2 regions of the Idiomarina sp. PL1-037 genome follow, and region 1 is predicted to be linked to the other one. Evidence: predicted binding sites of a transcription regulator. Region 1 holds the regulator's gene; the other holds the start of a gene.
What was found. The regulator NrdR, encoded in region 1, represses ribonucleotide reductase genes. The targets are predictions, from matches to a motif close to AAACACNANATNTNGTGTTT.
Positions count from the first base shown of each region.

Region 1 (10,796 bases):
CAATGGCGTATACCTGCCATAAGTCTTCTTCTATTTCCTGCGCGCGGTAAGCGGCATAGCGACTAATGTAACTCAGTTCGGCCTGAACAAACTGAGTATCAGGGCGTCCTGTTCTGGAAAGAGTCACAGTGACAGCGCGAAAGATTGAATTAGGAATGCTTTGCTCAATAAAAGATTCAATAGCCTGGTTATCATTACCCCTCGACCATTGGGTCTGAACTATGTCCTCACCGTTTTGACGATATAAGCGCAGTAACAGTAATAAAGTGACAGGTTCCGACGTGCGATCCATATCATTTAATCTGGGGAGAATTTCTTCTGTTAATGAGTCCCCTCGCAGCAGTGGTTGTAGATTAATTGCAGTTGGCTGACTGCCGGGAAATTTATCTAATAATTTAGCCCACCCGGATGGCCATTTGGAGAGACCGGCACGCCGCACAGAAGTCCTACGTTTTTTATTTCTATATAGGAAAACCGGCAATGAGGCCGGAGCGTCGCAGTATAAATTGCGTAGACATAGCTCCAGTCCGTTTATTGAGGTGTTTTCCACCTGTAGTTTAAGCAAGCCGCGCTGTTCACGAATTAAAAAGCGTATGAATTCCGAGCCCATATGCTGCTCGTGATCACCTTCAATTTTTAAACGTAATGTGGTCTGTGCATCGTCAATAGAAGCGACAATATAATTTAAATGATCTAATTTCGCTTTTTTATAGAGCTTCTTAAAGCCGGTCATCGAAATTTCGACATTGTCACCTTTCTCTGCTGGTAACTGCGTATCAATTTGTACTTGCAGACCGCTGACGGAAAGGTCAATGATCATGCCGTCACGAACAAGTTTGCCAACTTTAACCCGGCAGCGGCTGCGGTAGCTGAAGCGTTTCTCACTGCGTAAATTAATAAACTCAAGGCGAGCTTCTTTTGTGCGAATAGGTGTGGACGGTGGGTGCGCGAACGCTTTTAATGATGCTAGCTGTTCTTTTGCGATACCAGTATTGAAAAAGCCCTGCAAACTATCCGTTATGTCGTTGACTACCCCCATATATCGCAAAGGTGCTATCGCTCTTCTAACTTCCGCGGTAGGTGGATTGATACGAAACGGAACATTAATGTTTTCCGGTACGCTCTGAGGTTGCCATGCCTGATTCAAATCTACCCGGCGTAAATCGATTTGATAAACTCGCCAGGAGGCTTTTTTACTGCCAAAGGCGATATAAGTGTCCCATAACCCAGTTTTCTGAAGCTCTTCTGCCGTGGCTGAGTAGTTGTATATTTTTCCGCGGGCAGTAATAGAGAAGGTCATTACCAGTAAACGAGCATGCTCTTTTTGAGCTAAGTCCTGCAGTAACCAACGGCTGCGACGCAGATTAAAAATAGAACCGAAACTGATTTGATTCAGTTCATTAATCCAGTTACTTAAAATAAAACGGTTGTTGTCGGTGGTTAATACGTAATCGGCTACCAGTTGTTTGTTTGACTCAGAAAAGAAAACCGGCAACTGCTGCATCCTGGGTAACAGGAATTGCTCGTGTCCTTTATTGAGTATTGTGTTGTAAGTATTGTCAATATTAACGCGGTAGCGTTTCTTATAACCATTAATGAATCGATGAAAAAACTTATCCAGCTCGGCTGACTGATAATCCGGATCTCGATTCAAACTTAAGTAATGTTTACCGTCTACCTCCTGAACTCCGACAACACGATAGGGAATTCGGGTTTCAGGGTTTACTGTGAACTCCTTTGCCAGTCCGGTAAAATAAAGCGACAGCGAATCGCCGTCTTGCAGATTATGTTCGTCGTTAACACGTACACGCATCCCCGTAATGGAAATATCAGCCGTTACCGCCTGATAATTTTTTCCTTCACTGTCTTCAAGCCCGACTTCGATGGTAAAATTCATTCGTTCTTCGGCGCGGTAAGGGTACTGGCCAAAGTGGAATGTTTCCAGAAGGTAAGATTCAGCCTCGTTGTCGCTGTTCAAAAATGGTGATTGGCCACTTAGGGGCTCGGCATTGTGGTCCGCTAAACTTTGTGCGAAGGCTCTTTCTTCTTCGCGAGCCTGGCGTAAATGGTTATCTGCATCCAGTATTTGCTCAAAAGTATCCTGGGTGAAAACGCCTTTATAGGTTTCCAGACCCCGCTCAAAAATTTCAATAGCAACATCGTCAAGCTGATGCCGGCGTCCATTGTATTCGTAAGGACGGCATTCGCCATCAACCTGATTACGTAAGTCAACAGTGCGATGACAGGAAGCGGCTAAACGCCTGAGCTCCATTTTAAGCTTGAATTTTGTGGGACCATCTTCGTTTTCAGTTAAGGACTGAAATAAGGTGTCAAAGTCGGTATCGTAAACGACGGGTTTTAACTGATCGATAAGTTGGTCAAAATAATGGTTCGGCATCGAAGTCTAATATTTTTTATAATTACTCTTGGATAATACCTCATCATAAAACGAGAAGCAGACGAATGGCAAAAGCAAAAAGTGCGTATGTGTGTAATGACTGTGGCGCCGACTTCCCGCGCTGGCTTGGGCAATGCCCGGAATGTAAGGCCTGGAACACGCTAACTGAAATTCGTTTAACATCAAAAGCAACTCCTAATTCATCGGAACGGCGGGGCTTTAGTGGTATTACCGAAGGCCGGGTGCAGACCCTGAACGAGGTGGACTTACAGGAAGTGCCGCGTTTTAGCTCGGGCTTTCAGGAGTTTGACCGCGTTTTAGGCGGCGGTGTTGTGCCTGGTTCGGCAATACTCATCGGCGGTTCACCGGGTGCGGGGAAAAGTACGTTGTTACTTCAGGCTTTATGTAAACTGGCAGAACGTATGCCGGCATTATACGTTACCGGAGAGGAGTCTCTGCAGCAGGTAGCAATGCGGGCTCAGCGGCTTAACCTGCCGACGAATAAGCTGCGTATGTTATCTGAAACCTCAGTGGAAAGCATTTGTCAGCTGGCTGATAGAGAAAAACCGGCCATTATGGTCATTGACTCCATTCAGGTGATGCATATGGCCGATATTCAGTCGGCGCCGGGCAGTGTCTCTCAAGTGCGTGAATCAGCCGCTTTTTTAACGCGTTACGCTAAACAAAAAAATGTGGCGATTATTATGGTCGGTCACGTCACCAAAGAAGGGCATCTGGCCGGGCCAAAAGTGCTGGAACATTGCATTGACTGCTCCGTACTTCTGGATGGCTCATCAGATTCCCGTTATCGAACTCTGCGTGGTACCAAGAACCGATTTGGTGCGGTAAACGAACTCGGCGTCTTTGCGATGACGGGGGGCGGACTTAAAGAAGTTTCGAATCCATCGGCTATATTCCTGCAACGCGCTGAAGATCAGGGCAATGGTTCTGTGGTGATGGTGATTTGGGAAGGCACCCGACCCTTGCTGGTTGAAATTCAGGCCTTGGTCGATTACTCGGCACTGGCTAACCCGCGGCGGGTTGCGGTGGGGCTTGAAGCTACACGGCTTGCGCTGTTGCTGGCCGTTCTGCATCGGCATGGCGGTTTACAGGTTTCGGATCAGGACGTTTTTGTCAACGTGGTGGGAGGCGTTAAGGTCTCAGAAACATCGGCGGATTTAGCCTTGTTGCTAGCTATTGTCTCCAGCTTTAAAGGCGAACCCTTAGCACGTGAGTTAATCGTGTTTGGAGAAGTCGGGTTGGCCGGTGAAATACGCCCGGTACCTAATGGTCTGGAGCGGTTAAACGAGGCCGCTAAGCATGGTTTCAAAAAAGCCATTGTCCCTATTGGCAATACGCCCAAAACCTCGCCCAAGGGTATGGAAGTGATTGGGGTAAAAAACCTTCAGCAAGCGCTGGATGTCATGTAATTTGGAAATAAAAAAGGGAGCGATAAAGCTCCCCTTTGCTATCGAGTCTATTAACCAATAGGTTTGTATTTAATGCGGTGCGGCTCCATAGCCTGCTCACCGAATTTTTCTTTCATATAAGCTTCGTAATCGCTGTAGTTACCTTCGTAGAACACCACTTCGCCTTCGTCGCGGTAATCCAGAATGTGTGTAGCAATACGGTCAAGGAACCAACGGTCGTGCGAGATAACCATCACAGAGCCCGGAAATTCCAGAATCGCTTCTTCCAGTGCCCGCAGGGTTTCCACGTCTAAGTCGTTGGTAGGTTCATCGAGTAACAAGGTGTTGCCACCGGCTTTTAACAGCTTGGCCAAATGCACACGGTTACGCTCACCACCAGACAGCTCGCCAATACGTTTTTGCTGGTCGGTACCACGGAAGTTAAAGCGACCAACATAGGCCCGGCCGTTAACTTCAAAGTTACCAATTTTAAGAATGTCGTTGCCGTCCGTAATTTCTTCAAAGACAGTTTTGCTGTCATCCATGTTGTCACGGAACTGATCAACGCTGGCTAATTGCACGGTTTCGCCCAACTCAACCGAGCCACTGTCAGGTTGCTCCTGCCCGCTGATCATGCGGAATAAAGTGGATTTACCCGCACCGTTTGGACCGATAATACCAACGATAGCGCCTTTGGGAACACTAAAGCTTAAGTTATCAATTAGCTGGCGCTTGCCGTAAGCCTTGCTTATGCCGTTAACCTCAATAACCTTGTCGCCTAAGCGAGGGCCCGGTGGGATAAACAGTTCATTGGTTTCGTTACGCTTTTGGTAATCGCCACTTTGTAGTTCTTCAAAGCGGTTAAGACGTGCTTTGCTTTTCGCCTGGCGACCTTTCGGGTTAGTACGTACCCACTCCAGTTCCTGCTTAATGGTGCGCTGGCGTGCTTTTTCAGAGCGTTCTTCCTGCTCCAGACGCTTCTCTTTTTGCTCCAGCCAGGAGGAGTAATTGCCTTCCCACGGAATGCCGTGGCCACGATCCAGCTCAAGTATCCAGCCCGCAACGTTATCAAGGAAATAACGGTCGTGGGTAATCGCGACCACTGTACCATTGTAGTCATGCAGGAAGCGTTCAAGCCAGGCCACAGACTCCGCATCCAGGTGGTTAGTGGGTTCGTCAAGAAGCAGCATGTCGGGCTTCGATAACAACAGGCGACATATGGCAACACGGCGTCTTTCACCACCGGATAAGTTGCCGATCTTCGCATCCCACTCCGGCAGGCGCAGCGCGTCAGCAGCACGCTCAAGAATGTTATCTATATTGTGCCCGTCTTTTGCCTGCAACAGAGCTTCGAGTTCACCTTGCTGTTTTGCTAAGGCGTCGAAGTCTGCGTTTTCGTCTGCATAAGCAGCATAGATTTCATCCAGCTTAGCAAAGGCCTCTTTGACATCGGCCACAGCCTCTTCAACGGTTTCTTTCACCGTTTTATTTTCATCCAGCTGAGGCTCCTGAGGCAGGTAACCAATTTGGATGCCCGCTAAGGGACGGGCTTCGCCTTCGTATTCATTATCAACACCCGCCATAATTCTTAGTAAGGTCGACTTACCAGCACCGTTAACGCCTAAAACACCAATTTTGGCACCAGGATAAAACGACAGTGAAATATCTTTTAAGATAGTTTTCTTGGGTGGAACAACTTTGCTCACCCGCGACATTGAATAGATATATTGCGCCATAGTGACGTAAAACCCTTCTTATCAACAAAAAAGTTACTGCATAGTTTACTGTGATTTACGGACATCCCCAAACTTTGTTGTGCTGAACTAGGCACTCATTTGTGTTTTAAGGTAAAATACTGGGCAAATTAAGACCATTTAATGATTTGGAGAGCTGTAATGCTGAAATCTGAGATGAACATTGCCGACTTTGACGCCGACTTATGGCAGGCGATGCATGATGAAGTTGAACGTCAGGAACAACACATTGAGCTGATTGCATCGGAAAACTACACCAGTCCGCGGGTAATGCAGGCTCAGGGTTCACAACTGACCAACAAGTACGCAGAAGGCTATCCGCATAAGCGTTACTACGGCGGCTGTGAGTTCGTCGATAAAGTCGAGGACCTGGCTATTGAGCGCGCAAAAGAATTGTTCGGCGCTAAGTACGCAAACGTACAACCGCATTCCGGCTCTCAAGCTAATACCGCTGCCTTTATGGCAATGATGGAAGCCGGTGATACCTTTCTTGGTATGAGTCTGGCTCACGGCGGTCACTTAACACACGGCTCTGGTGTCAATTTTTCAGGCAAACTCTACAATGCGGTTTCGTACGGCCTGGATGAATCCACCGGTGAAATTGACTACGCTGAAGTTGAAAAGCTGGCGCTGGAACATAAACCGAAAGTTATCGTCGCCGGTTTTTCAGCGTATTCGGGCATTGTTGACTGGGCAAAATTCCGTGAAATAGCGGACAAAGTCGACGCTTATTTAATGGTTGATATGGCGCACGTAGCGGGGCTGGTTGCTGCCGGTGTTTATCCGAACCCAGTACCTTATGCTCATGTTGTCACTACCACCACGCACAAAACGCTGGCGGGCCCTCGCGGGGGTTTGATTATTTCCGGCAGCGACGATGAAAAGTTACACAAGAAATTAAACAGCGCGGTATTCCCGGGCAACCAGGGTGGTCCACTGTGTCACGTTATCGCAGGTAAAGCGGTGGCTTTTCAGGAGGCATTGCAGCCAGAATTTAAAGACTATCAAAAGCAAGTGTTAGTGAATGCGAATGCCATGGTAAAAACCATGCAGGCGCGCGGTTACAAAATTGTATCGAATGGCACTCAGAACCACTTGTTCCTGGTTGATCTAATTGACAAAGATATTACTGGTAAAGACGCTGATGCGGCTTTAGGTAACGCGTTCATTACCGTTAACAAAAATGCGGTTCCTAACGACCCACGTTCACCTTTTGTCACTTCTGGCTTGCGTTTAGGTACACCGGCAATTACTCGCCGCGGCTTTAAAGAAGCGGAAGCTGAGCAAGTTGCTAACTGGATTTGCGATGTACTGGATAACATTGCTGACGAAAACAGAATTAATGAGGTCCGCGAGCAGGTCAAAGCGTTGTGCGCGAAGTTTCCGGTTTACGGTTAATTGCGAACAGTTGTAGAGCGTACATAAAGGAGTCAGACAATGCATTGTCCATTTTGCGGCACACAGGATACTAAGGTTATCGATTCGCGACTGGTTGCGGATGGGGCCTCGGTTCGTCGTCGGCGTGAATGTAATCATTGCAAGGAGCGCTTTACAACCTTTGAAACTGCTGAGCTGGTCATGCCCCGGGTTATCAAAACCGATGGTTCCCGCGAGCCATTTAATGAAGATAAACTCCGAAGTGGTCTGCTGAGAGCACTGGAAAAGCGGCCTGTGAGTCTTGAGTTGATGGAGCAGGCCATTAACAAAATAAAATCCAGTATCCGGGCAACCGGCGAGCGTGAAATAAGCAGTAATTTTGTCGGCAGCCTGGTAATGGAAAACCTCAAGCAGATAGATAAAGTGGCGTACGTGCGTTTTGCTTCCGTATATCGCTCGTTTGAGGACATCCGCGAATTTGGTGAAGAAATAGCGCGCCTTAATGACTGAGTTAACCCCGCAGTATCTTGACTATCAAATGATGCACCGCGCGTTAATGCTGGCGCGGCGGGGGCTAATGACAACCCGGCCAAACCCTGCGGTGGGGTGCGTTATTACTTCTGACACAGAGATTGTAGGAGAAGGCTGGCATCATCTGGCTGGCGAACCTCATGCCGAAGCACATGCTTTGCGCGCGGCCGGGCAAAAAGCCAGGGGCGCAACGGCCTACGTTACGCTGGAACCATGCAGTCATATCGGCCGCACTCCTCCATGTTGCGACGCGTTAATTGAAGCCGGAGTAAAACGTGTTGTGGTTGCAATGCAGGATCCAAACCCACGAGTTAGTGGTAATGGCATTCGGCGTTTAAAAGCTGCAGGTATTTCTGTGGACGTGGGTGTACTGCAATCGGCAGCAGAGAGTTTGAATCCGGGCTTTATTTCCCGCATGACGCGACAACGGCCATGGGTAACCTTAAAAATGGCAACCTCACTGGACGCAAAAACGGCGTTGTCAGATGGTCGCAGTCAATGGATAACGTCCTCTGCAGCCCGCAGTGATGTTCAGCTTTTCCGGGCACAGGCCGATGCCATACTGAGTGGTGCTGCAACGATTCTGGCTGACAATCCTAAATTGACAGTGCGAGTTGAGCAGTGGCCGAAATCAAGAGCGCAGCCTGAACCAATAAAACAGCCGGTGCGTATTATTATTGACAGCCAGCACCGAGTGAAGGATGAGGCCATGGTTTTCGACTCTCCTGCGCCGGTTTGGTTAGTGCGAACAACTCCCGGTAAACCCAGTCGGCATGCACATTGTCATGAATTAATTATAGCCGCAGACCCTAACGGCAAAGTGAGTCTGCCGGCGCTTATGGTTGAGTTGGCTAACCGCGAAATTAACCAGTTATGGACTGAGTGTGGGGCGAATTTGGCGGGCGCTCTTATTCAGCAGCAATTATGCGACAGGTTGATGATTTACAGTTCGGGTCAGTTATTGGGCCATCATGGACGTTCGGTTATCGACATGAACGAGCCGTTGAATTTAGCTTCAGCACCAAGGTTTAAAATTATTGATCGTCGGCAGATAGGCCCTGATCAACGCTTGGTAGCAGTACCTCATACACAAGATTAAAGGGTAAAGCGTTATGTCACTGCATAGCACAGAAGAGATTATCGAAGACATTCGTCAGGGTAAAATGGTTATCCTTATGGATGACGAAGACCGCGAAAACGAAGGCGATATCATTATTGCAGCCGAGTGCGTGACACCGGAGTCTGTCAACTTTATGGCGCGTTACGGTCGCGGACTGATTTGCTTAACGCTAACGGAGGAACGCTGTAAACAACTGAACCTGCCGTTAATGGTGGATAAGAACAACGCGCCTTATGCGACAAACTTTACTGTGTCGATTGAGGCCGCTGAGGGGGTAACGACAGGTATCTCAGCAGCGGACAGAGCGAAAACGGTTCTGGATGCTGTGAAACAAGACGCCAAACCCGAAGATTTAGTCATGCCGGGACATATTTTCCCCTTAAAAGCGAAGTCGGGCGGCGTGTTGAACCGTGCGGGCCATACTGAGGCGGGGTGTGATCTCGCGCGTTTAGCCGGATATGAACCAGCGGCTGTCATAGTGGAAGTACTGAATGAAGATGGCACCATGGCGCGCCGTCCTGATCTTGAAGTTTTTGCGAAAGAACATGGTATTAAAGTCGGCACTATTGCCGATTTAATTGAGTACCGTTCGATACAGGAAAAAACGATAGAGCGAGTGGCTGAATGCAATTTGCCAACGGCATTTGGTAAGTTCCGTTTAATCACTTATCAGGATACTATTGATGAGCAGGTACATTATGCTCTTATTCACGGTGATCTCTCACAAGATAAAGTGACTAATGTGCGAGTTCACTTACAGGACACTTTCCACGATACCTTTCTAACTGAGCGCGCAGCAAAACGCAGCTGGCCAATTCAAAAAGCTATGTCCTATATTGCTGAACACGATGGTGTGCTGGTTATTATTGGTCGTCAGCAGACGCCGGAAAGCATCATTGCTCAGGTGTGTGAGTTTGAAGCTCAGGACAAAGGTGAACACAAGCCAACAACGTCGGCGTCAAATGCGTCCCGGAATGTCGGTTTAGGCTCGCAGATTCTGGCAGACTTGAACATTCATAAAATGCACTTAATGAGCTCACCAAAACGTTACTCTGCTTTGTCAGGCTTTGGTCTGGAAGTGGTCGACTTTATTGAAGATAAAGACTAATCGCTGTAACTTCGTTGGAATTCATCAAGTAGTTGCTGGTGAGTTGGTGTGGCAACACCCGCCTTCTTACCAGCGCTAATTAAATAACCGGTTAACTGCTGTATCTCGGTACGTCTTTGTTGTTTAACGTCCTGTAGCATTGACGAGTGGTTCAAAGCTGTTTCCTTTGCTACTAAAAGCACTTCCTTATAGCACCCCTCAGTTGTCAGCGACACGTTTTGACTATTGGCTACAGCAACGGCCTCTGTCACAAGGCTGTAGACTTGTGCCTGCCAGTTTTTTTTCAGTAATTCGCCATTCGCGCACTGATGAACTGCGGTCAACGGATTAATAACGCAATTAATAACGAACTTTAACCAGCGTCTCTGACTTAGATCGTCTTCCAGAGTAAGTGGAGAGAATGCCTGTTGCAGAATCAAGCCAGGAGCAAAGTTTGTCGGCTGGACCCGACCTTGAGGGCCGACCTCTAGCCAGCTTCGGCCTGCACCGCGGTGTTCTATACGACGTTTGCCATTCTCATTTCGGCTTATCACTGCACCATGAGTTGTCACCAATGGGTGTAAATTAAGTTCTTTTAACGGTTCAGGAAGTTCCACCAAGCCGTTGTGGCTTATTACTACCGGCATGGTTTTATTAAACCCTTGCAATGTTGTTATGCCTTGCAGAGCTTCAATCAAATCAAAGGCTTTAACCGCAATAACGAACACAGTATTCTCGGCCAAAGGTTGTGTGATAACCGGAGCACTGTAGTCGGCTTTAAACTGCTTATGCGTGACTTGCCAGTTTATTTCTCGCGGCTCGCTTTTACGCGGTAGTAGCGACACAGACTGGCCGTGTTCCAGCAGAGCACCGGCAATAAGTCCGCCGATTGCACCCGGACCAAGCACTACCCAGTTAAGGTTAGCCTTCGTCACGTTTTCGCTCCAGCTCGGCTATGGGTTCACGGATAAACCAAAGGAAGAGAAGACTGGGAATAACCATTAAAGCGGTTACCACAAAGAACAGTGCCCAGTTGCCATCCATATAATCGACAATTTGCCCGCTGAAGGACGAGAGTAAGGTTTTCCCTAAAGACCCCAACGATGCCATTAGCGCATAC
Region 1 covers NZ_CP139873.1:2,034,570-2,045,365, reverse strand. Annotated here, with positions in the region: gene U0358_RS09595 (PilZ domain-containing protein) at 1-2,398, opposite strand, end outside; gene radA (DNA repair protein RadA) at 2,464-3,828, shown strand; gene ettA (energy-dependent translational throttle protein EttA) at 3,879-5,543, opposite strand; gene glyA (serine hydroxymethyltransferase) at 5,703-6,959, shown strand; gene nrdR (transcriptional regulator NrdR) at 6,999-7,448, shown strand; gene ribD (bifunctional diaminohydroxyphosphoribosylaminopyrimidine deaminase/5-amino-6-(5-phosphoribosylamino)uracil reductase RibD) at 7,441-8,568, shown strand; gene ribBA (bifunctional 3,4-dihydroxy-2-butanone-4-phosphate synthase/GTP cyclohydrolase II) at 8,582-9,697, shown strand; gene U0358_RS09560 (ketopantoate reductase family protein) at 9,694-10,611, opposite strand; gene U0358_RS09555 (AmpG family muropeptide MFS transporter) at 10,598-10,796, opposite strand, start outside.

Region 2 (10,796 bases), 1.0 Mb from region 1:
CGGGGGCGCGGATCATGGCCTCGTCTTTAAGTGACTCCATGTGTGTCAATTGAAACGGATAGTTGCCTTTGGGTGTCATCAGCAGCAGTTCATCTCCAATAGAAAAGCCATTTTTCACCTCAACTTCATACACGCTAGTGTCTGCAGTTGCTGCTGCCAGTTGCCCGACCAGAATATGCTCGCCTTCGCTGTGCGAACGTTCATAATTCTGTAAGTCTTGTGGCGTATGGCGTTGCAAAAAGCCTGCGGTGAAGCCCCGGTTTGCCATACCTTCCAGCTCACTAAGCAGTTCGTTATTAAAAGGCTTACCGGCCACGGCGTCGTCAATTGCGCGCCGATAAACCTGAGCGGTTCTGGCAATGTAATAGTCTGACTTGGTGCGACCTTCAATTTTTAAGGAATGCACACCCATTTCAACTAAGTCCTTTACGTATTCAACCGCGCGTAAATCCTTCGAGTTCATGATGTAGGAGCCGTGTATGTCTTCATCCAGCAACATCAAGTCCTGCGGACGCTTCGGGTCGCCGAGAAGTACCGGCTCATATTGACCCACAGCGTTTTCCTTTGCTTGGTGCACTTCATAACCCCAGCGACAGGCATTGGTGCAGGCACCCTGATTGGGGTCGCGCTTGTTCATATACCCAGAAAGCAGGCAGCGCCCGGAGTAGGCCATGCACAGTGCGCCGTGTACAAATACTTCAACTTCTATGTCCGGTACCTGCTTGCGCATTTCAGCAATTTCTTTGAGCCCCAGCTCGCGAGACAAAATTACCCGCTCAATGCCTTGTTGTTGCCAGAACTGAAGTGCCGCCCAGTTGACCGTGTTGGCTTGCACAGATAAGTGCAGAGGTTGCTCGGGAAAATATTGTTGCAGCAACATAACCACGCCGGGATCGGACACAATTAAGGCATCGGGCTTCATGTCGACAATGGTACAAATGTGCTCAACAAACCGGGCCAGTTTGGCATTGTGTGGCGCAATATTGACCACAACGTAAAAACGTTTTCCTTGCTGGTGAGCTTCGTTAATGCAATCGCCTAAATTCTCCAGGGTAAAGCTGTTATTGCGTACGCGCAGGCTATAGCGAGGTTCGCCGGCGTAGACGGCATCTGCACCGTAAGCAAACGCCATGCGCATAGCTTCGGGGCTGCCGGCAGGACAAAGTAACTCAGGACGGAAATTTGCGGCTGACATAAAACACCTGTATCACCAAACTAATGACGAAGAATAACAGAGTCAGGAAATTGGCAGGTTGACGCAAATCAAGGAGAGATAGCGAGGGTACATGTTGGCAAAGTACCCTCCCAGTCATGGACCGTTATTATCAGTCCTTATTGAGGCGTTTTATTACCCTGAAGGTTGACCATCCATACGGCGGCCTCAACCCGCGAGCGTAGTCCCAGTTTTTTCAATAAGTGCTTTACGTGCACTTTAACCGTGCCATCTGAAATATCCAGTTCGCGGGCAATGACTTTATTACTCATCCCTTTAGCAATTAAGCTTAAAATTTCGTGCTCGCGATTGGTTAAGTTACTTAACTGCGAAGTGGTGGACTGCGTTGGTTGGCGCAGGGCGGTCGCCAGTATTTCGGTAATAGCTTCGCTTAAAACCATTTTGCCGGTAACAGCGCGGTGAATCTGTTCCAGTAGCAGCTCTGGTTCCATGTCTTTTAGTAGATAACCGTCAGCACCATTAGTTATTGCCGCAACCACATCATCATCAGCATCACTCACTGTTAACATGATAATCCGCGAGGTGACTCCTGAATCGCGGAGTCTTTTCAGAGTCTCTATGCCATCCATACCCTGCATGTTCAAATCCAGAACAATTAAGTCAGGGTCGTGCTCAGCCGCTAACAGCAAGGCGTCCGGGCCATTACTGGCTTCTGCAATAACGGTCATATCATCTTCCATTGCAATCAACTGCTTTAGTCCTTTGCGCAGTAGCGGATGATCATCCACTAGCATAATGCTGGCCGCATCGGTTGTCATAGTATTCTCCCTTGTAAATTGAACCCGGTTAGTTTGACATAGCTTGTGTACAAATTCACCGCGGACAAGCACTACTTACACTTCTGAATAAAACTCTCCCCCTAAAGAGGTAGCTGCTTACCCAATAATAAACCCAAAACTAACTCTTGATGTGAGTTGTATCCAAACCCTCATAGTTGCACAGTCTTTACTCTGTGAATATGACAACAAATTGCAATGTTATGGGCAAAGCTTCGCAAGCGAATACAATGAGCGATATTCGCGATTACCTCGGTTCTCGCGCGCTTTCCCGTGGGTTAACACTGAGTGTGTTATTACTGGGTGTCACCTTTTGGGCAAGCTGGAGCGTTATTGTTGTATTGCTGGCCAAATCAAATCTCCATTTAAGCCCGGTTCAGTTGTTGTCATTAGTTGCTATTGCAGGCGCAAGCGGGGCTGTGTCCAAGCTGTTAGGAACGCTGCTGGCAAACGTCTTCGGACGGTGGATGCCTACAGTTATCGCTACTCTTATGCTGCTAATGAGTATTATCAGCTTTGTTCAATTTTCAGCTATGCAGCTGAGCTATTCGATATTGGTTGCTTTAGCTGCCGGCTCAGGCGTTGGCTGCATGATGTTTGCGCCCGCATTCGACTTAACCCGTCAGTCAAAGATCATGCTCCCCTTGCCGTTGTCCATGAGCCTGGTTATTGGCATGACGATATTCTCTCTGTTTTTAGCTCAGTTGGTTGTTCCTCTGCTGGCCACCTGGCCGCTGTCTTCGGTAGATTCCGCTCTTATACTTGAACGCAGTAGTGGTCACTTTTTTTCTCGCATTGAGGCAGGCCAGGTTATTCGGTTAAACAATTTCAGTTTTGTCTGGGCGATTCTTTTTGGCCTGACAGCCACTTTGAGCGCAGCCGCTGCTTTATTGTCAAACCACAAACAGTCATTACCCAAAGTTACCTTGAGAAAGCTGCTGACTCAAAATGGGCATGTCTGGTATTGCAGTATTTTGTACAACATGACGTTTGGCAGTTTTATCGGTTTTACTATGGCATTACCGCTGATGCTGGAATTTGTGTTCGGTTACAGCACCTTAATTCTGGTGTGGATGGGGCCTTTTGTTGCTTTGTTAGCCAGGCCTTTTGGACGTTGGCTGGCAACTATTTTTGGTGGCGCCCTGATAACGCAAATGAGTTTGCTATTGATGATGATATTTGGGGCTTTGGCTGGCCGCTATATGTACCTTGCTCAACATGGTGCCGCTGAACTCTACTTTGAGCCATTCTTCATCAGCATGCTAGGGCTGATTTTTACCAGTGCTTTAGGGAACGGCTCGGTCGTTGTCAGTATGACGAAAGTCTTTCCCAGAACTTATACTCACAGAGTGTTAATTTGGGCTGGCACTATCGCCATGCTGGGTGCGGTTTATTTGCCCTTGCGCTTCGCCTGGGCTATGCAGTCGCAAAGTATGGATACCGTTTATATCGATTTCATTGTCTTTTATGTTATCGGATTCTTGTTAAATGGCTTTGTCTATTTGCGTCGTCATGGCCAGTTTTATAACCCTTAAGGGCGGGTTGGGTATTTTTCTATTGCAGCAAGTAGTCCGGTGTAAAGGTAAAGCAAACTTCTGTACCACCGCTTTCCAGTCTTGAAATTGTTATTTCACCACCAAGGTTACGGCTGCGTTCCTGCATAATCGCTAACCCGTAATGATTAACCTTCTCCGCGTTTTCAGGCAAACCGATGCCATCGTCAGTGATCCTAAGTGCCACGTCCTGCCCACTGGGTTGCGACAGGCTAATGTGCACTTCCCTTCCCTGGCTATGATTTACCGCGTTCTGACTGGCTTCACGAATAATTTGCAGTAAATGGATCTCTTCATGAGGCACTAGAGGAATATTATTAAGGCGGTAATCCAGGTGAACAACCATATGACTTTGTTCGGTTAACTGCTTAACCGTCGTCTGCAATGCACTGTAAAGTCCTGAGCCATCAACTTTTAAGCGGAAAGTCGTGAGCAATTCCCGCAGCTGCCGGTAGGCTGAGTTTAGGCCCTCTCTCAGCTCGTTACTGACATCATCTATAGTGGCGCGATCGTTCTTCTCAATGCCTTTGTGTAGTCTCGTAACCTGAATTTTTAAGTAGGACAAAGCCTGCGCCAGTGAGTCGTGCAGCTCGCGGGCTATAACGGTACGCTCGTGCATTAGTGCCAGCCGGCGCACTTGCTCTTCTTCCGATTTCAGACTTTGCGATAAGGCAAGCTGGTCCGCTGTTGAACTCATCAATTGCTGTTGCCAGGTTGCCAGAGGCTGTTCTTGCTCGCAGCGAACAATGAGTACACCGTAGTTTTGATCTTCCCGTTTTAGCACAAAGCGGTACACCAGCTTGTCATCTATTACCGAAGCTCCTGGGCCAGCTTTAAGACAGCTGGCGCAGTTACCAGCTTCACAGGGGTCGTGTGAACTGGGGCGCGGTTGCAGTTGCAAAAATGGGCGATTGCCTTCTTCTGTTAACAGACACAACTCAATGTCGTCTACTTCGCCAATTTCGTACAGCTTTTCGATGACTTGCTGGTAATTATTGTAGTCATAACTGTGAACGATAATGGAGCGGGCGGTATCGTACAGAAAAGATAACACCTTGTTTTTGCGGGACAGTTCCTGAGTTTGTTGCTCTACCCGGCGCTCAAGGCCGCCATAAAAGTAGCTGACTGTCTCCGACATTTTGTTCATGGTGCGGGACAACTGGCCTATTTCATCTTCATTATCAATTTTTGACTTAGCGGTAAAGTCGCCCTGACCCAAACGCTTGGAAACTGCCAGCAGATGTCGAAGCGGTTGGTTGATCTTTCGTTTTAGCACGGTAAGTAAAAAGAAAAATATGGCAACGATAAAGAATGAGGCTAAAGCCAGTGAGCTACGAACCGTCTCCATTCGTCTTTCTGAATGCTCCTGCAGCCGGCCGACCAAAGTGTCGAGTTGATTCACATAGTTGTCTATAGCGTTACTTTGCTGCTCTGAAAAGCGAGCAAAATCTTGCTCTGCTATTTCCGAGTGCACCCGCTGCCATTCGGTTTTAGCGTCGTTGGCTAACTGCTGAATACTCCCGCCGGCTTTTACGAAGTGACGATGAAGAAGAGGCTGTTCCCAGAGTGTTTCTATTTCTTGTGCCGTTTTGCTGGCCTTAATATTCTTACCGGCGGATAGCAGTAATGCGAACTTGTAGGCTTTCATCCGGTGTGAGCCCGCAACGTTAATTAACTCCGCGTCCTGCTCTGATTTTTCCAAAAGCCAGAATGCAGATAGAGAAGAGGCGCTGGCAATAATCACGATAAGCGCAAGCGATACTCTGAAGACATTAATTATAGAAGCGTTGCGTATCATTCCGGGCGACGTCCTGAGTGAAAGTTCCGGCACATGATATAGCATTTCGAAAGAGGGGAACAAATAAGTGCGAATTAATCCATCACTTTATTGCGAGGGTGCTAGGGGGGCGGCTCATACATCTTCAAGTAAACTCCTCACAAAAGAAAAACCAAGCTTCCGCAACAATTGCAGAAGCTTGGTTTATTAAGGGTTAGTCAGACTTATGCTTTAAGCCTTTTACAACTTGCCAGCTGATGCCTAATGCACCCACGATGAAGACCATATCACCAACCGTACGGAACCAGCGTAGGTTCTGTAGCAGAGGCTGCTGCATAAAGGCTTCACTGCGTGCATACCACAAGCCTTCGCTGGCGGCGGCGTAGAACTGAATGAAACCGACCGGCAACAGGCTGGTGAAAAGCATGAGTGCTAAGCCAATGTTCATGGTCCAGAATGCCATTTTCATCAGTTTTTCATCGAACTGCAGGTTCGGGCGAATGTAGCGCAAAATTAACAGGACGAAACCAAGTGCCAGGAATCCGTACACACCAAATAAAGCTGCATGTGCGTGAGTTGGCGTAGTGTTCAAGCCTTGCACGTAGTACAGCGAAATAGGTGGGTTTATCATAAAGCCGAGTACACCCGCGCCCAGCATGTTCCAGAAGGCAACCGCAACGAAGCAAAGTAACGGCCACTTAATGCGTTGCATCCAGGTTGCTCGTTTTTGCAGGCTGTAGTTCTCCCAGGCTTCATAGCCCAGAACAATCAGTGGCACGACTTCTAATGCTGAGAACGTTGCACCCACGGCCATGACTGGAGTGGTTGTACCGGCAAAATACAAGTGGTGGAACGTACCTGGTACACCACCGAGCATAAACAGCGACGCGGAAGCTAACGCAGCGACGGTTGCCATGCGACGGGAAACCAAGCCCATGCTGTGGAAAATAAAGGCCAGTGAGGCAGTTGCGAACACTTCGAAGAAGCCTTCTACCCAAAGGTGAACAATCCACCAGCGCCAGTATTCCATAATAGAAATATGAGTACGCTCGCCGTAGAAGAAGCCGGCACCGTAGAACAGGCCAATGGCAACAACCGAAGCGGTAAATAACGCCAGTAAGTTTTTATCACCTTTCACTTTAAATGCGCCGACAACACAACGCATCATCAGAACCAGCCAGAAAACGATACCCAGGAACTTACCAATTTGCCATAGGCGACCTAAGTCGACGTATTCGTAACCCTGGTGACCTAACCAGAAGTTCAGGTGTGCAGGCATAATTTGCGCAATGGCTAACCAGTTGCCAATAAAGGTACCTGCAACAACTAACACCAATGCCCAGAACAGGATATCGACACCCAGTTTCTGATACTTGGGATCTTTACCGCCATTAATAATCGGCGCAAGAAAGAGGCCTGCAGCCAGGAACCCAGTGGCAATCCAGAACATGGCAGCCTGAATGTGCCAGGTACGGGTTAGTGAGTAGGGGAACCACTCGGAAATATTAATGCCGTAGAATTCCTGTCCCTCTACTGTGTAGTGTGCGGTTAATCCACCCAGTAAAACTTGTAGCGAGAACAGCGCAACCACAATAAACAGGTATTTACCTAAGGCTTTTTGTGAGGGCGTGAGCTTAATTTTGGCTATGGGATCATGCTCTGGCGCAACAGGGTCTTCTTCGTCGTGTTGACGTAAAAACGCCCATGCCCAGATTAAGAAGCCGACACCGGCAATTAAGAGAATCACACTGACAATTGACCAGATAATATTCTCCGCGCTAGGCACGTTATCTATCAAGGTTTCATGTGGCCAGTTGTTGGTATAAGTAATATCTGAGTCAAAACGTTCTGTCGACGCGGCCCAGGCTGTCCAGAAGAAAAAGTCGTTCATTACCGCACGACGCGCTTCTGAAGGAAGCGTATTTTCTTTCATGGCGTAGCTGACGCGGGTAGGGCGCAGCTCCGGGTCATCGCTGAACAGCTTTGAGTAATACTCGCCGGTCTGCTCAATAGCCTGAATGCGTCGCTCACTGAGAATAACGGTATCTGAAGCTTTATCGTAAGTATTGGTCCGATACTCTTCTTTCAGCTCGTATTCCAGTTGATTTTGCTGCGATCCCTCAAGCTGTTCGTAGGGTTTGCCAAAGACTTCGTTCGCGCGAATGTCCAACCAGGCAATAAGTTCGCGGTGTAACCAGTCAGCTGTCCAGTCGGGCGCCTGGTAAGCACCGTGCCCCCAAATGGAACCCAGTTGCATGCCACCAACAGACTGCCAGGCGGTTTGCCCGTCTAAAACAGACTCTTCGGTTGCAATGACTTTGCCATTGGTACTCATGAACTTATCCGGAATAGGCGGAGCCTCACGGTAAACTTCTGTTCCGAAGTACCCTAAAAGTCCAAAGGTAATTGCGAGAACCGCAATTAGCGTCCACCAAAGCTTACGATAACCGGCCATAATTGACCTCCTTGATGCTGAACAGCTTCATATTGTTACTCCATAGGTTTATGAGCAGAGAATTTTGATTAATTCGCTATGCATTCACCTAAGTGCAATATTGAGGCCATAGTTTAATTTACTGATAAATAATGGATTTAATTTCAAAAGGGTATTTATAACTTAAGTTTATTAGGTTGTTTTTACTTTTATGGTCAAAAGTACCCGAAAGGTTATTTCTACCCTTTAATGGGTATCTCTTTAAGGCTCCTGTCATTTTTTTCTTCTTGCTTAAATCTTGAGCGTGATCAATGCACCCGAAACAGACTTAACTATGCTGAAGCACAATATGTAGTGATTATTTTTATATTAATAACAATATATGGTGTTTTATGGCGGTTTACCCTACAAGGCTACATTACAGTGCAGAGCAAATTGTCTGGCAGGAAGTTCCGGGAGAAGTGACTTTAGCTTACACCATTACGGGCTGCCCGGTGGGGTGCAAAGGTTGCCATAGTGTGGATAGCTGGCCGGTGGGAAGTGGCTCATCTCTAACCCAGGAGCATCTGGCACAGCAGCTGCAAAAATACCGTGGATTAATAACCTGTGTTTTATTTCTGGGCGGCGAATGGCAGCCCACAGCACTACTGAAACTATTAAAGCAAATACGAAACGAAGGGCTGGAGACCTGCCTGTATACAGGCTATGAAAGCGTCTCTATATCCCTTCGCGAACAACTGACTTATTTAAAAACAGGGCCGTGGATAGCTGCCCGGGGCGGGCTGGAAAGCCCAACCACCAACCAACGCTTTTATGACTTACGGACATTGCAGCTATTGAACTGCGAGTTTCAAACAGGAGAATAATTATGTTGCGCTTAAACGAAGAACAAGTCACTGGCAAAGTCGATTTCATTCACGAGTATCTGCATGCTCAAAACGCGGCCGATGGCTCGAAAATGGATGCAAACGCCAACGTCACACAAAAGAATATAGCAACGCTTGAAGCCGAGTTAATGAAGGACTTTTTTGTGCAGGTTAACCGCAAACAGGTCAGTAATAAAATTAGCGAACTCTTCGGTAATGATCTGGCGAAAGAGTACGTTCGACAAATTGAAGATCATGAAATATACGTACATGACGAAACCAGCCTGAAACCTTACTGTGTTTCAGTCACCATGTATCCGTTTTTACGTGACGGTTTAACTAGGCTGGGTGGCGAGTCTCAGGCACCTAAGCATCTGGAATCTTTCTGCGGTACTTTTGTGAACTTTGTTTTTGCCGTGAGTTCGCAGTTTGCCGGGGCTGTTGCTACGGTCGAGTTTCTAACCTACTTCGACTACTTTGCCCGCAAAGACTACGGTTACGACTATTTGAATACGCATCGTCACCAAATTGAAAACCACCTGCAGCACGTGGTCTATGCGCTGAATCAGCCTGCGGCGGCCCGCGGCTACCAGAGTGTATTCTGGAATATTTCCATTTACGACCAGCATTACTTTGACAGTATGTTTGGCGAGTTTGTTTTCCCTGCGGACTTTACCAAACCTGAGTGGAGTTCGGTTAGCGCATTACAGGACTTCTTCCTGGACTGGTTTAATAAGGAACGTGAAAAAACGATATTGACCTTCCCGGTGGTGACTGTGGCCATGTTAACTGACAACGGTCAGTGCAAAGATCAGGCATTTGCCGAAAAAATAGCCGGGGAAATGGCAAATGGCAACTCCTTCTTTGTTTACTTATCTGACAATGCCGACTCGTTAGCGTCCTGTTGCCGACTACGCAGTGAAATTAGCGACAATACCTTTTCTTATACCCTGGGTGCCGGTGGTGTTGCGACAGGCTCTATTAATGTCATTACCATGAACATGAACCGTTTGGTGCAGGATGGCAGAGATTTAGAGGAAGAAGTCCGCAAAATCCACAAATATCAGGTGGCTTACAGAAAACTGATGGAAGAATACAAGGAAGCGGGTCTGTTAACGGTCTATGACGCCGGCTTTATTACCATGGACAAGCAGTTTTTGACTATTGGTATTAACGGCATGGTTGAAGCGGCGGAATCGCAGGGGATTACTGCAGGTAACAACCAGGCCTATAAAGATTTTGTGCAAAGCCATTTAAAAGTCATTTATGACGCAAACAAGGCCGCTAAAAAAGAATACGGGTACATGTTCAACACAGAGTTTGTGCCAGCAGAAAACCTGGGCGTGAAGAACGCCAAGTGGGATCGATCTGACGGTTATAAAGTGAGCCGTGACTGCTACAACTCCTACTTCTATGCCGTAGAAGACGAAGACGCCAATGCACTGGATAAACTGGTTCTTCACGGAAAAGAATTGATTGAATACCTGGATGGCGGTTCGGCATTGCATTTGAACCTTGATGAAAAGCTCAATACCTCTGGGTATTTGTCCTTACTGAACATTGCGGCGAAAACGGGCTGTAATTACTTTTGCATTAACGTCAAAATTACCATTTGTAATGCCTGTGAGCAGATTGATAAACGCACCTTAAGCGAATGTTCCAGCTGTGGCTCTGAAGACATTGATTACGGAACCCGGGTGATTGGTTACTTAAAACGAGTGTCTGCTTTTAGTGCAGGCCGTCGAAAAGAGCACCATTTGCGTCATTATCATCGCAAGCAGCCTGCAGAGGTTGCTGTGGGTGCGGCACAATCCAATAGGGTATTTCGCAGAGCTAGCTAAAGTGGCACAAAATGCTGACAGAGAGGGATGAGTTTTCCCTCTTTCTGTAGCTCTCAAAATTCGAGTTTTGTGGTAATCTCCGCGCGAAAATTCCTGCCGGAATAATCAACCATTTTCATTCTTAACCACCAACCAACTAGGAGAGTTGGTGCAGTTTATATTTTGGTTCTGAACTGCACTGAAAAAACGCTATGAAAAGATTACTGTTTACCGTCATTTCGCTGCTGTTTTCGGTATCAGTACTGGCTGCAGAACCCTCTGCTGACCGTATCGATCTCACCTCATCGACCGTTGGTTACGCTGCCATCGTCATTT
Region 2 covers NZ_CP139873.1:233,127-243,922, forward strand. Annotated here, with positions in the region: gene yegQ (prephenate-dependent tRNA uridine(34) hydroxylase TrhP) at 1-1,195, opposite strand, end outside; gene narL (two-component system response regulator NarL) at 1,333-1,992, opposite strand; gene U0358_RS01040 (MFS transporter) at 2,241-3,545, shown strand; gene U0358_RS01045 (ATP-binding protein) at 3,565-5,361, opposite strand; gene U0358_RS01050 (nitric-oxide reductase large subunit) at 5,555-7,795, opposite strand; gene nrdG (anaerobic ribonucleoside-triphosphate reductase activating protein) at 8,167-8,640, shown strand; gene nrdD (anaerobic ribonucleoside-triphosphate reductase) at 8,643-10,481, shown strand; gene nhaD (sodium:proton antiporter NhaD) at 10,673-10,796, shown strand, end outside.
Region 2: a site for NrdR is predicted at 8,115-8,134, ahead of nrdG (anaerobic ribonucleoside-triphosphate reductase activating protein). Genes of this name have one in related genera too.